Regions from separate parts of the Peribacillus sp. S4 genome, predicted to be linked through region 3. Evidence: riboswitches for the same ligand, from Rfam matches in the RefSeq annotation. Region 3 holds a riboswitch; each other region holds the start of a gene.

Region 1 (4,220 bases), 1.1 Mb from region 3:
CCCTTTTTCAAAAAGGTTTTTATTGACCTCTGAAAACGGAGCAGGCAGTTTAATGACAAATTCATTAAACGAAGGACCGTCGAATATCACTTCCACCCCTTTGGCCATAATTGCTTTTTTCGCATAATGTGCTTTTTGAATATTTTGCACGGCCATTTCTTTGACACCCTTTTTCCCAAGCGCGGTCATTGCAACAGAAGCGGCCAAGGCATTCAAAGCTTGATTGGAACAAATGTTGGATGTGGCTTTGTCACGGCGAATGTGCTGTTCACGAGCTTGAAGCGTCAGGACAAACCCTCTTTTTCCATTCTCATCGACCGTTTGACCGACGAGTCTGCCCGGAACTTTCCGTACAAGTTTATTAGTAACCGCAAAATATCCACAATGAGGGCCACCGAATGCCGCTGGAATGCCGAATGGCTGAGCATCCCCCGTTACGATATCTGCACCGAGTGCACCAGGGGATGTCAAAGCTCCCAATGCAAGCGGATTACTGGAAACGATAAACATGGACTTGACGCCATGAATGATTTCTTCCATTTCTTTCAATGGCTCGATCCGGCCAAAAAAGTTCGGGTATTGCACGATCACTCCTGCAATGTCATCATTCGCCAATTCCCTTAAAGCAGCTAAGTCCGTCACACCGTCTTTATGAGGAATTTCGATCACTTCCACGCGTTGCCCTTTTGCATATGTCTTCACAACTTCTCTTGATTCAGGATGAACGGTTCCTGAAATGAGAATCCTCTTCCGCCTTGTCTGTCCTGAAGCAAGCATCGCTGCTTCAGCCAGCGCCGTCCCGCCGTCATACATGGAGGAGTTAGCCACATCCATGCCCGTCAATTCACATATCATCGTTTGATATTCAAAGATTGCTTGAAGCTCGCCCTGTGAAATTTCAGGCTGATACGGTGTATATGCCGTATAAAACTCAGAACGGGAAAGAACATGATCGACGATGACCGGCGCATAATGGTCATAGACACCCGCACCAAGGAAGGAAGCATAATTTTTAAGGTCCGCATTCTTTGCAGCAAGCCTTGATAATTCTTTCATTAATGCAGGTTCCGATTTAGCAGGCTTGATATCGTATTCTCCTTGAAAACGAACGCTTTCAGGGATATCATTGAAAAGTTCTTCAGCAGCGGATACCCCTATCGCTTCCAGCATTTCTTGTTTATCTTGCTCTGTCATGGGTAAATAACGATGTTTCATCTAATGACCATTCCCCTCTATTTACGTGGTTTTTTATAAAAAGGTGTTTGTATTATAACGGCTTTCAAACGTTTGGAACGGATTTCCACTTCGACTTCCGCATCCAGCACCGAAAATTCCTTATCGATAAGTACCAATCCAACGTTTTTCTTCAATGTTGGCGATTGGGTACCAGTCGTGACCACGCCAATGACTTCATCACCGCTGTATACCTTATACCCATGACGTGGAATGCCACGGTCAATCATTTCAATTCCCACAAGCTTCCGGGGAGCCCCTTTCTCCTTTTGCTCAGCAAGAACGGCTTTCCCGAAAAAATCAACTTCCTTATCCACTTTTACTGCAAAACCAATCCCGGCTTCTATCGGGGTGATGTCAGCTGAAAGCTCCTGCCCATACAGCGGCAGTTTCGCTTCAAAACGCAGGGTATCACGAGCACCTAAACCAATCGGCTGAACCCCCTCTTCCTTACCGGCATCCATAATCGCCTTCCAAAGGGCAGGGCCATTTTTACTGTCGCTATATATTTCAAAACCATCTTCACCAGTGTATCCAGTACGGGAAACCAGCGTGGAGATACCGTTAATCATGACATTATCCTTGAACCTGAAAAATCCAATTTCACTTAAGTCAGTACTTCCCGATAGTTTTTGTAATATCTTCTCTGCAGCTGGTCCTTGAAGTGCCAGCTGTGTATAGTCACTTGAGACATTCGTAATTTGGGCATCTTCCGTTAAATTAGCTTGCAGCCAATTGAAATCTTTTTCTGTATTCGCTGCATTGACCACGAGCAGATAGTCTTCCTCAGCCCTTTTATACACGATAAGATCATCAACCGTGCCTCCGTTTTCATAACACATGGCGGTATATTGGGCCCCGCCCTGTTGCAGCTTTGATATATCATTTGTCAGCATCTTCTGTAAAAAGGAAAGGCTCCCAGGCCCCTTAACATCGACTTCCCCCATATGGGAAACATCAAATAACCCCGCTTTTGTCCGTACGGCTTCATGTTCATCCTTTATACCCGAAAATTGGACAGGAAGTTCCCAGCCGCCAAAATCAATCGTTTTACCTCCGTATTCACGATAAACCTCAAATAGTGGTGTTCTTTTTAAATTGGTCAAAAAATGACCCCCTTCAGATTTTTTTAAAAATTAATTGGCTTCATTATCAAAAGCTTCTTGTCATTACACATCAGATACAAGCTGATTCATGATGTGAAAAAAGCACAAAAAAGGACAGAGAAAGCCCGTTTGAGCTTTTTCTCTGTCCTGAAACCTGAAAGTTTACCTATGTAATAGGTTTTCCCCTTTGGTGGCCGTCCCATAACGGGCGGCGCTCTCCAGAGTTGCGTCCAATAAGAGTTCTTTTGCCTGAGAGATTCACTGCTAAGTTTGCTCCTTCGGCGCTACATCCGTAGTCTCTCCCCTTATCTTCACCCGCATATAAATGGTCTACCATTGAAAGGAAGCCAATAAGCCCCAAGCATCGGTAAAACCTTTGAGCATAAATGGAATGCATTCTCTGCCAATTCTCCTAAAACTTCAGAAACCGTTTGACTGATCTCCTTCAGTAATCTTGGATAAACTAGGAGCCTATAGCCCATACTAAGAAAACGCGAACTGCAAAATCGATGTACAAACATTCTTTGTAGCGTTTGGAAATTGGAATTTTCTAAATATACTTATATCCTACCCTAAGAAACTTATCTCTGCAATATTTTTTAAAAAAGAAATATTTTTCTTACTTCACATATGAAATGTTCGGGTTTTGACCTTATATTAAGGAAATTATGATTTAAGAGGGAGTTATTTCTATGAAAATCAATATATCCTTCAATTCTGAATGGAATGACGAGTTTCTGCAAAAGATGGAAAATGACGGTCCATGGGGAAATTGGGAGCTTTATAAGTTGGCGGTTCAAATGGAGGAAAACCTTATCATCCCTGATTTTGAAGGTTTACAGGCGCCCAAGCACCTTCCTCAGCTAACCCCGCTTCCCCATCAATTGGAAGCGGCGAAGCAAGTAGTGGAAAAAATGAATGGAAAAGCCATTTTGGCTGATGAAGTAGGGCTGGGAAAAACAATTGAAGCAGGCTTGATCCTAAAAGAGTATATGATTAGGGGCCTTGTAAAAAAAGTATTGATCCTTGTTCCGGCTTCCCTTGTCACACAATGGGCATTTGAATTGAATACCAAGTTTCATATTCCGGCAGTCGTTCAGAGAAAAAGTTATGTCTGGGACTCCTGTGATGTAGTCATTTCATCAATTGATACAGCGAAACGCGCTCCACATCGAGATATCATCTTTACTCAGGAATATGACTTCATCATTATTGATGAAGCTCATAAACTTAAAAATAATAAGACGAAGAACTATGAATTCGTCCAAAATCTGAAAAAGAAATTTTGCTTACTCCTGACAGCCACTCCGATTCAAAATAAAGTCGAGGAGATATTCCACCTCGTTTCGTTATTGAAACCGGGCCACTTGGGAAATGCCTCACTCTTTTCGGAAAAGTATAAAGGGAAAGGCCGGAACATAACTGAAGATGAACACCTAAAGGAACTTGTCAACACTGTCATGATTCGAAACCGGCGGGCCGATACTGGCATTGAATGGACAAAACGGCATGTGGAAACCATCACCATTGAATTTTCTCCAACGGAACAAGCATTATATGATGCTGTTTCCAAATTCAAGCCAATTTCGGATGGATCAAAAGGAAGCGCCTTTTCGGCTCTCACTCTCCAAAGGGAAGCATGCAGCAGCAGAGAGGCTGTCTTTTATACATTAAAGAATATGAGAGATAAATACGATCAGCCTTCCCCTGATTTTTTGGCAAAGCTTGATGATTTATTTACTAAAGTGAATGAAACGGTCCAGAACTCAAAGGCTGAAAAAGCTTTGGAACTGATCAAGAAAATTGATGACAAAGTGATAATCTTTACGGAATATAGGGCGACTCAACTATATCTCCAATGGTACCTACAGCAGAATGGAA
Region 2 (4,220 bases), 1.9 Mb from region 3:
GGCATCAACCGCTTCAAACATCGGCTGAAATCCGCCAAAGTAATGTATCGGCAGATAAATCCCCAAAAATCCTATTATGGCGACCATCATGATATCTTTAATGACCGCGGTCCAAACTGAACCGTGTATACCGGAGATCATCACATAAATGGTAAGGCTGATCGCCCCCATCCAAACTGCCTCAGACATTGAGATGGCACCATAAGATGCTTCTGAGACAATGATCCCCAATCCTTTCAGCTGCACGACGATCACTGGGATCATCGACACCACACCGACAAGTGCAGCCAAAATTCCTAAACTGGGACTCATATATTTGCTTACAAAGAAATCGGATTGAGACATCAGTTTATTTTCTTTGGCATATCTCCATATTTCCGGCAGGAGCCAATAGGATAATACGTAAGACAAAGTAATGTAAATTAGAACATATAGAGCGGGTGCGCCCTTGCCATAAGCCCAGCCGCTGCCGCCAAGGAAGGAGAAGGTCGTATAGATTTCCCCAGCCATCAGCAGAAAGACGAATATCGCACCAAAACCGCGTCCGCCCACCGTCCATTGTTCCAAGTCCATATCTTTTCCTTTTGAAGAGCGTATTCCTAAAAATATCGATAGAAGTAAAAATGCTAAAATGATTAAGAGAGCAATATTCATTCCTGGTCACCTTCCCGATTCCTGGGATCCAGCTTATACATGATGCCGAGTATGGCAGAGGTAAGGACCACCCACATAGCCATCCAGAACATATTGAAAGGCATCCCTAATACATATGGTTCTATTTTATTAACAAAAGGTAGAAATCCCAGTATGCCTATAAAAGGAACTAGTGTAAGAATATATATAATCTTCATTAAACAACCCCCTTCGTTTTAAATAAAGTGAAACGCCCACCAATGGGGGTTCATTCTTCAATGCCACTGATGGATGGGTGAACCAAACCGGATGGAAAATTCATACATGACGGAAAAGGTCCGATAATATATATTAGCTTACACTATTTTGATATAAAATTTAATGCAGTTGCCTGATATATTTTAGCAAAAGTGTGCAGAAAGCCGAATGCCTAATATGTTCATATGCAGATAAAGCCTTGAATTCATATTGAGTTCAAGGCTTTATTTCCTTTAGCTATCTTTTTTTTCGATAATTATATAGTATCACCAAGAGGATGAACCAGATTGGGGTCAAGAGCAGTGATAGCCGTGTAGCTTCAGCGAATAGCATAACAATAAGGATGAACAGGAATAAGCCTAAAATGACGTAATTGACAAAAGGTGTAAAAGGAGCCTTGAAAGTCGATTCGGCTCTTAGGTCAGGCCTTGTTTTCGAATATTTGATATGGGAGATCAAGATAATGCTCCATACCCATATGAAACAGATGGCACTGATGGTAGTCACGACAGTAAATGCCTGTTCCGGTATCAGCTTGCTTAATAATGCCCCTATTGATACAACGATTGTGGATGTGAATAAGGCATTGCTCGGAACAGCCTGTTTATTTAATTTTTCCAGCTTAGCTGGGGCTTCACCATTCCTGCTTAACGTATAAAGTATTCGGCTCGTTGAAAATAAACCGCTGTTGCATGCAGAAGCAGCGGATGTCAAAACGACGAAGTTGATGATCCCTGCAGCGACTGGAATGCCGATTAACGCAAAGACCTCTACAAATGGACTGCTTGTGGCATCCAGTTGTGTCCATGGGTTGACGCAGAGAATGACGAATAGTGCACCAACGTAGAAAAGCAAAATCCGGACAGGGATTTTATTGATGGCAGATGGAATGTTCTTTCGCGGGTTCGCCGTTTCTGCTGCAGAAACCCCGACCAATTCGACACCGACAAATGAGAAGACGACCAACTGTAAAGATAACAGGAATCCGGAAATGCCATTGGGGAACATGCCGCCATGATTCCAAAGGTTCGTTAGGGAAACCGTTCCGGTATTGGTATTGAAGCCGAGGATCAGAAGGAAAATTCCTACGATGATCAAGGCGATGATCGTGATTACTTTAATGATGGCAAACCAGAATTCCAATTCGCCAAAGATCTTAACGGTCAATAGGTTCAATCCTAACAGAATGACCAGACAAAGCAGAGCCGGAATCCATTGAGGGACATCAAACCAATATTGCATATAAACACCGACAGCTATGATATCGGCCATTGCGGTCATGATCCAACAAAACCAATATGTCCAACCGGTCACGAAGCCGGCCCATGGACCGACATATTCAGTTGCGAATTCAGTGAATGATGTGTACCCTGCATTGGATAAAAGCAGTTCCCCCAGGGCCCTCATCACAAAAAACAAGGCAATCCCTATTATCATATAAGAGAATAATATGGAAGGACCTGCTAATTGTATGGCTTTTCCGGAACCTAAAAATAAACCGGTGCCAATGGTTCCTCCTATTGCAATCAGTTGTACATGTCGATTTTTTAAATCTCTTTTTAATTCTTGTTTAGCCAATTCGTACGCCCCCGTTTTTATAGTCTGGTAGTGAATGTTTACCTGCATGGTCTTGGAGAGAGGGACGTGATTGTCGTCCAGCTTGCCTTTCCCATTTATTGTTATAGTCCAATCACAATATGGACAATAAAAAAAGAGATTGGATAATACCAATCTCTTAAAGGGCTCAGAATAACAATATATCATTCGTTACTCTTCTGTCCTTTTGCCTGAGATTGTGAATCCTTCGGCGCTGCATCTTGTACAGTCTCTCCAGAAGCTGCTCCTGCTATAGTGTCATCCATAGCATTCATCGCTTGCTTGTATGCGGTTGTGAAGAAATGTCAGTCAGTGATGATTTTCCACTGCTTGATCATTTCATTATGCTTATAAAATAATATTGGAATTCTATCATCTATTTTTCGGTAGGTCAACAATTTTTTTTGAAATGAAACAGGCATTTTCTGTAGTTTAATAGTGGTCTGTATTTAACTTAAGGTCTAAGCAGAAGTGATTGTTTTCTACTCATTATGAACGATCACTATAATAAAATACTGAACATCATTTTTTTAAAATGATATTTTTAGATTAGAAAAATCAACAAGATATTATTGGCAACTGTTTATTTCAAAAATACAATTGTATTTTTACAGAATATTTACTATTATAAGATAAGAAAACATAAATGAAGTGTTATTGGTATTTTTTCGATAGAGCATTTCTAACTGCAATAATTAATAAGTTCGTGGTAAGGATAGAAAAGCATTACCGATATTGCATCTGGAGGAGTTAATCATGTCGAACAAGGAATTAAAGAGAGGGCTGGAAGCACGTCACATTCAAATGATAGCTTTGGGCGGAACCATCGGAGTCGGGTTATTCATGGGATCTGCGAGCACGATCAAATGGACCGGGCCCTCTGTAATGCTTGCTTATGCCATTGCAGGTATTTTTATATTTTTCATCATGCGTTCCATGGGTGAGATGCTTTATTTAGAACCGACTACAGGTTCTTTTGCAACCTTTGCGAGCAGCTATATACATCCTTTGGCAGGTTATATGACTGCTTGGAGCAATTGGTTTCAATGGGTAATCGTCGGAATGTCCGAAATCATTGCGGTTGGCTTGTATATGCAATATTGGTTCCCGGAGTTACCGGCCTGGATACCAGGTGTGGTCGCCATGATCATCTTGGGAGCGGCCAACCTCATTTCCGTTAAATCCTTCGGGGAATTTGAATTCTGGTTTGCACTTATAAAAATCATAACGATTATATTGATGATCGTTGCCGGCCTAGGCCTTATCTTCTTTGGAATAGGGAATGGCGGGGATGCGATTGGATTATCGAATCTTTGGGAAAATGGCGGCTTCTTTACGGGAGGCTGGACAGGATTCTTCTTTGCGCTTTCACTTGTCGTGGCTTCCTATCAAGGCGTTGAGCTTATCGGCATCACAGCAGGGGAAGCGAAAGACCCAACGAAGACCGTAACAAAAGCGATTCAATCAATTATATGGCGCATTTTAATTTTCTACATTGGTGCCATTTTCGTCATCGTGACAGTATTCCCTTGGGATCAACTGGATGACTTAGGCAGTCCGTTTGTTTCTACCTTTGCCAAAATAGGTATCACTGCAGCGGCAGGCATCATTAATTTTGTGGTCATCACTGCGGCGATGTCTGGATGCAACAGTGGGATCTTCAGTGCAGGTCGTATGCTTTACACACTGGCATTGAATGGCCAAGCTCCGAAAGTCTTTGCTAAAGTATCTAA
Region 3 (4,220 bases):
TCTTTGCGATAGCTTCCAACTCATCATAATCAATTAACTGAGTATCTTCTCTAACTCCATAGGACACAACTTCAAACCATTTTCCTGAAACGCTGACTGGGCTTCCATGAGTTAAGTGGCCACCATGTGAAAGGTTCATTCCCATCACCTTATCACCAGGCTGAAGCAGTGCGAAAAAAACTGCGAAATTGGCTTGTGCACCTGAGTGAGGCTGAACATTTGCATATTTGGCACCGAAAAGCTTTGTTAGCCGCTCAATAGCCGTTTGTTCTGCCACATCGACAAATTCACACCCACCATAATAGCGCTTTCCTGGATAACCTTCTGCATATTTATTTGTCATCACGCTTCCCATTGCCTCTAATACATCTGGGCTAACAAAGTTCTCTGATGCAATCAACTCCAGTGTTTGATGTTGACGTTGTCCTTCTTTTTCAATCGCTTCAAAAATGGTTAAATCATTTTGATGTAAACTCATTTAAATTTCCTCCTAGACATTTTTATTAATTCTGAATTTTTATTTAATTACTAATTCCAATATGGTACTAGACACTAAATTTCTTGCCCGCTACAGGCCTGCTTTTCTATAAAACTGTTAAAAATAGTATGCTTTACAACCTTTTTTGCACGCAAAAAAGGACAGAAAAGGGTCGTAGCGTTCTCTACCCTTCTCTGTCCTTTTACCTGAGAGTTTAGCTCCATTTTTTAATAGAGCCTTTCCCCTTTGGTGGCGTATATGTTAATACGCGCTCTCCAGAGGTGCGTCCATTTGTGGTTCCATCTACCTGAGAGATTTGTTCCAAGGGTCTTTTTGGAACTTGCTCCTTCGGTGGCTTGTCGCTTTGCACTCTCCCACAACTGTCATCCGCTTATTCAATTTAGTACATTTAGAATAGTTGTTGAGCATAATTATGTCAAGCATTTTTGAAAGCGCTAACAATACTATTCTAAAATATTTATTTCGAATTATCATATGATCAACCAGATACCTTTGTTTTTTTAAAACGGACAGATTTTTTACTCACCGAGTTGGAAAATATGGAGCGGCCTATCTGAACAAACACCGCAAATAGAATCAAAGGATTTCTTGACTCTTAATTCCCCGCTATCTCTCTCTGATTCGCCTGATCCACCTTCGTTTTGCCCATCTTATAAATCGCAATCAGCATAATGAACCAAACAGGTGTAACGAATAAGGCAACACGAGTGTCGTCCGCAAGTGCAAGAACCACAAGGACGAACGCTAGGAAAGCAAGGATGAAGTAATTGGAAATTGGATAAAGTGGTAATTTAAATTTGCTCTTTTTCACTAGATCTGGCCTTGTTTTACGGTATTTCAAATGACTGATGACTGTAATTCCCCAAATAAAGATGAAACATACTGTAGAAATACTTGTAATCAAGGTAAATACACCTTCAGGCATTAAATAGTTCAAAACAACGGAAATTAAAATGACAACAGTTGAAAAGAACAATGCATTGGAAGGTACTTTTCGGTCATTAAGTTTTGCAAACGGTACAGGTGCATTTTTATCTTTGGCAAGTGAATATACCATCCGGCTTGTACTGAAGATTGCGCTGTTACATGCCGAAGCAGCCGATGTTAGGACGACAAAATTAACGATACCAGCTGCACCAGCGATACCTACAGCCACAAATACTTGGACGAATGGGCTTTCCGTTGGGATGATTGCGTTCCAAGGATAAACACTCATAATGACAATAAGTGCGCCAATGTAGAAAATTATAATCCGAATAGGAATATTATTGATCGCTTTGGGGATAACTTTTTCTGGATTTTCTGTTTCACCTGCTGTAAGTCCTACAAGTTCAATGCCCACAAACGCAAACACTACCATCTGGAATGAGAGGACAAAACCATTTATTCCATTTGGGAACATACCTTCGTGACTCCATAGATTCGTGAAACTTGCTGCGCCTGAATCAGTGGAAAAGCCTTTAATAATCATGAAAATACCGATAACAATTAGTGCTAGGATAGCGATGACCTTAATTAATGCGAACCAGAATTCCATTTCGCCAAAAAGTTTTACGGTTGCAAGATTCATAAATAGCAAAATGACTAGAGCAATTAATCCTGGCATCCACTGCGGTACGGAAGGAAACCAATACTGAGTATAAAGACCAACTGCCGTTAAGTCGGCCATTGCGATTGATATCCAGCAAAACCAGTAGGTCCAGCCGGTTACAAATGCTGCCATATTACCTAAATAGTCTCTTACAAAGTCAACAAAGGAATGATAGTTCAAATTAGATAAGAGCAGTTCTCCAAGTGCGCGCATGATTAAGAAGCAAATGATGCCTGTAATCATGTAAGCAAATAGAATTGATGGCCCGGCTAAATGAATAGATTTTCCTGCTCCAAGAAATAATCCCGTTCCGATTGCCCCACCAATAGCTATGAGTTGTACGTGCCTGTTTTTTAGCCCTCTATCCAACTTTTGTTCCTGCATACGATTTCCCACCTTCTACTTTTTTAGGCTACTTGGAATTTTCCCCATTTAAAGGGTCAGCCTTTCAATGAGTGTGAATTATTAGCGTACTGGAGACTGCCTCACTATTGTAAGCGCTTTCTTTGATGCGTGCTAGTTATAGATTTTTGAAATAAAGCTACCAACCATTTTTGAAAATATAGCATTAATTGTACAAAACAAAGGATAGATCATTTATCTACAGATCTCAATTCACACTCCTCTCTTTTTATCTTTCCAAGTACAAAAAAGGGCAGAGGAAAGATAGGTATTTTCCTACCTTCCTCTGTCCTTTTACCTGAGAGTTTAACTCCTTCGGTGGCCTATGGCTCTCTTCAGAGACGCGTCCAATTGTAGTCCTTTTACCTGAGAGATTAGTTCCTGCTTTTATAGGATTTGCTCCTTCGGTGCTAAACATTGTTTAGACTCTCCCACAATCATCATCCGCTGATATAAAGTTGTTTTAATAGTTGTATATTATCGGGTTTTAATGGATATTTCAATGATTATCTGAAAAAACTCTATTTTCTGAAATTTAAAAATGGACAAATTTGAACTTTATGATCAGTATATTTTAGAAGTTATTAGCTATGAAAAATCAAGCTTATTAGCAGCTTTTCTATGTTGCTAGGAATCCCAAACACGCTTATGTATAAGCAAAAATATCGGCATTGTCGATTGACAATTCGGCAAATTTAAAGCCGGGAGAGGACATAATATCTATAGTTTTAACATAATTGATGTATGGAAAAAGAGAAAATTCGAGACTCGTGAAATTCCTTGCAGCAGTAAAGATTGTCTAGGAGCTTCCTCCCTAAGTTCAGCAGTATTTTCAGAAGCCTTCTCTTCTTTAGCAACTTCCTCTTTGTCCCCACCACCAACTGTATTAGCTATGATGACAAATGCTAGAACCCATCCCCACCACTTCTTTGGCTTCTTTAGCTTGAGTTTCTTTTCCTTAACCATTTTAACCTTATACCCCCTTTATAGTTTTTCTGACGGACTGATGTAAACAAAAATAGAATAACATAATTTGGATCAATAGCGTTTATATTTATCATCACGTATTCATTCTCACAATGCTTGACGTGTTAACGAAACCATTCCCGATTTCATTTTTAACATCGTCAAACCGGGACTCTAATTTGGTTAGCATCTTCTTTTAAAACATATTCATAAATTATGATCAAATCTATATATACTTATTATTTGCGTATATTTCTTTTATAGATAGTAAGATATTTCACTAACAAATATTCACATCAAAAAAGGGAGTTGAATCTCAACTTAGCAAGTAAATATACCATCGAAAGTAGTTTTTCTTTAAAATAGAAAAAGTCATTGGAGTTCATAGCAACAATGACTTTATCATATAATCACTTTTCTAATATAAAAAAATGGAATGCATTAATCGTTAAATAGGAATAAAGAATGTCTTAAACAAGTTTTTTTAGTAAATCATACAATTTAAATATACTCGTTTTAATTCCTTTGGTTTAACAGATGTATAATAAGGCTTATAAAGAGAAAGTCCCAAGTACTTAAATAGATGCGCTGTATACCTGTAAACAATGCTCATAAAACCATAAAGTTTTTGAAAAATAATTTTCTTCATTCGCGGTCATTTCTTGATATTCAATTCTGGTAAAAAAAGAATGTACATTCAAAGCAACATCTGATTTAAAGTAAGGTGAACTTGTAGCAATCACTTCATCTGTTTCAACATTG

Evidence for each region. Region 3 has a riboswitch for glycine ahead of ACJ9PY_RS12485 (amino acid permease). Riboswitches for the same ligand answer to the same signal wherever they lie in the genome.
Region 1: linked by a shared signal. The riboswitch ahead of gcvT (glycine cleavage system aminomethyltransferase GcvT) and the one ahead of ACJ9PY_RS12485 (amino acid permease) in region 3 are both predicted to bind glycine.
Region 2: linked by a shared signal. The riboswitch ahead of ACJ9PY_RS03250 (amino acid permease) and the one ahead of ACJ9PY_RS12485 (amino acid permease) in region 3 are both predicted to bind glycine.

Annotation. Positions count from the first base shown of each region.
Region 1 covers NZ_CP175708.1:3,672,253-3,676,472, forward strand. Annotated here, with positions in the region: gene gcvPA (aminomethyl-transferring glycine dehydrogenase subunit GcvPA) at 1-1,215, opposite strand, end outside; gene gcvT (glycine cleavage system aminomethyltransferase GcvT) at 1,233-2,339, opposite strand; glycine riboswitch at 2,567-2,654, opposite strand; gene ACJ9PY_RS17410 (DEAD/DEAH box helicase) at 3,032-4,220, shown strand, end outside.
Region 2 covers NZ_CP175708.1:679,539-683,758, forward strand. Annotated here, with positions in the region: gene ACJ9PY_RS03240 (sodium:solute symporter family protein) at 1-654, opposite strand, end outside; gene ACJ9PY_RS03245 (DUF3311 domain-containing protein) at 651-851, opposite strand; gene ACJ9PY_RS03250 (amino acid permease) at 1,129-2,469, opposite strand; glycine riboswitch at 2,657-2,735, opposite strand; gene ACJ9PY_RS03255 (amino acid permease) at 3,244-4,220, shown strand, end outside.
Region 3 covers NZ_CP175708.1:2,613,883-2,618,102, reverse strand. Annotated here, with positions in the region: gene glyA (serine hydroxymethyltransferase) at 1-478, opposite strand, end outside; glycine riboswitch at 663-767, opposite strand; gene ACJ9PY_RS12485 (amino acid permease) at 1,095-2,474, opposite strand; glycine riboswitch at 2,837-2,936, opposite strand; gene ACJ9PY_RS12480 (hypothetical protein) at 3,213-3,458, opposite strand.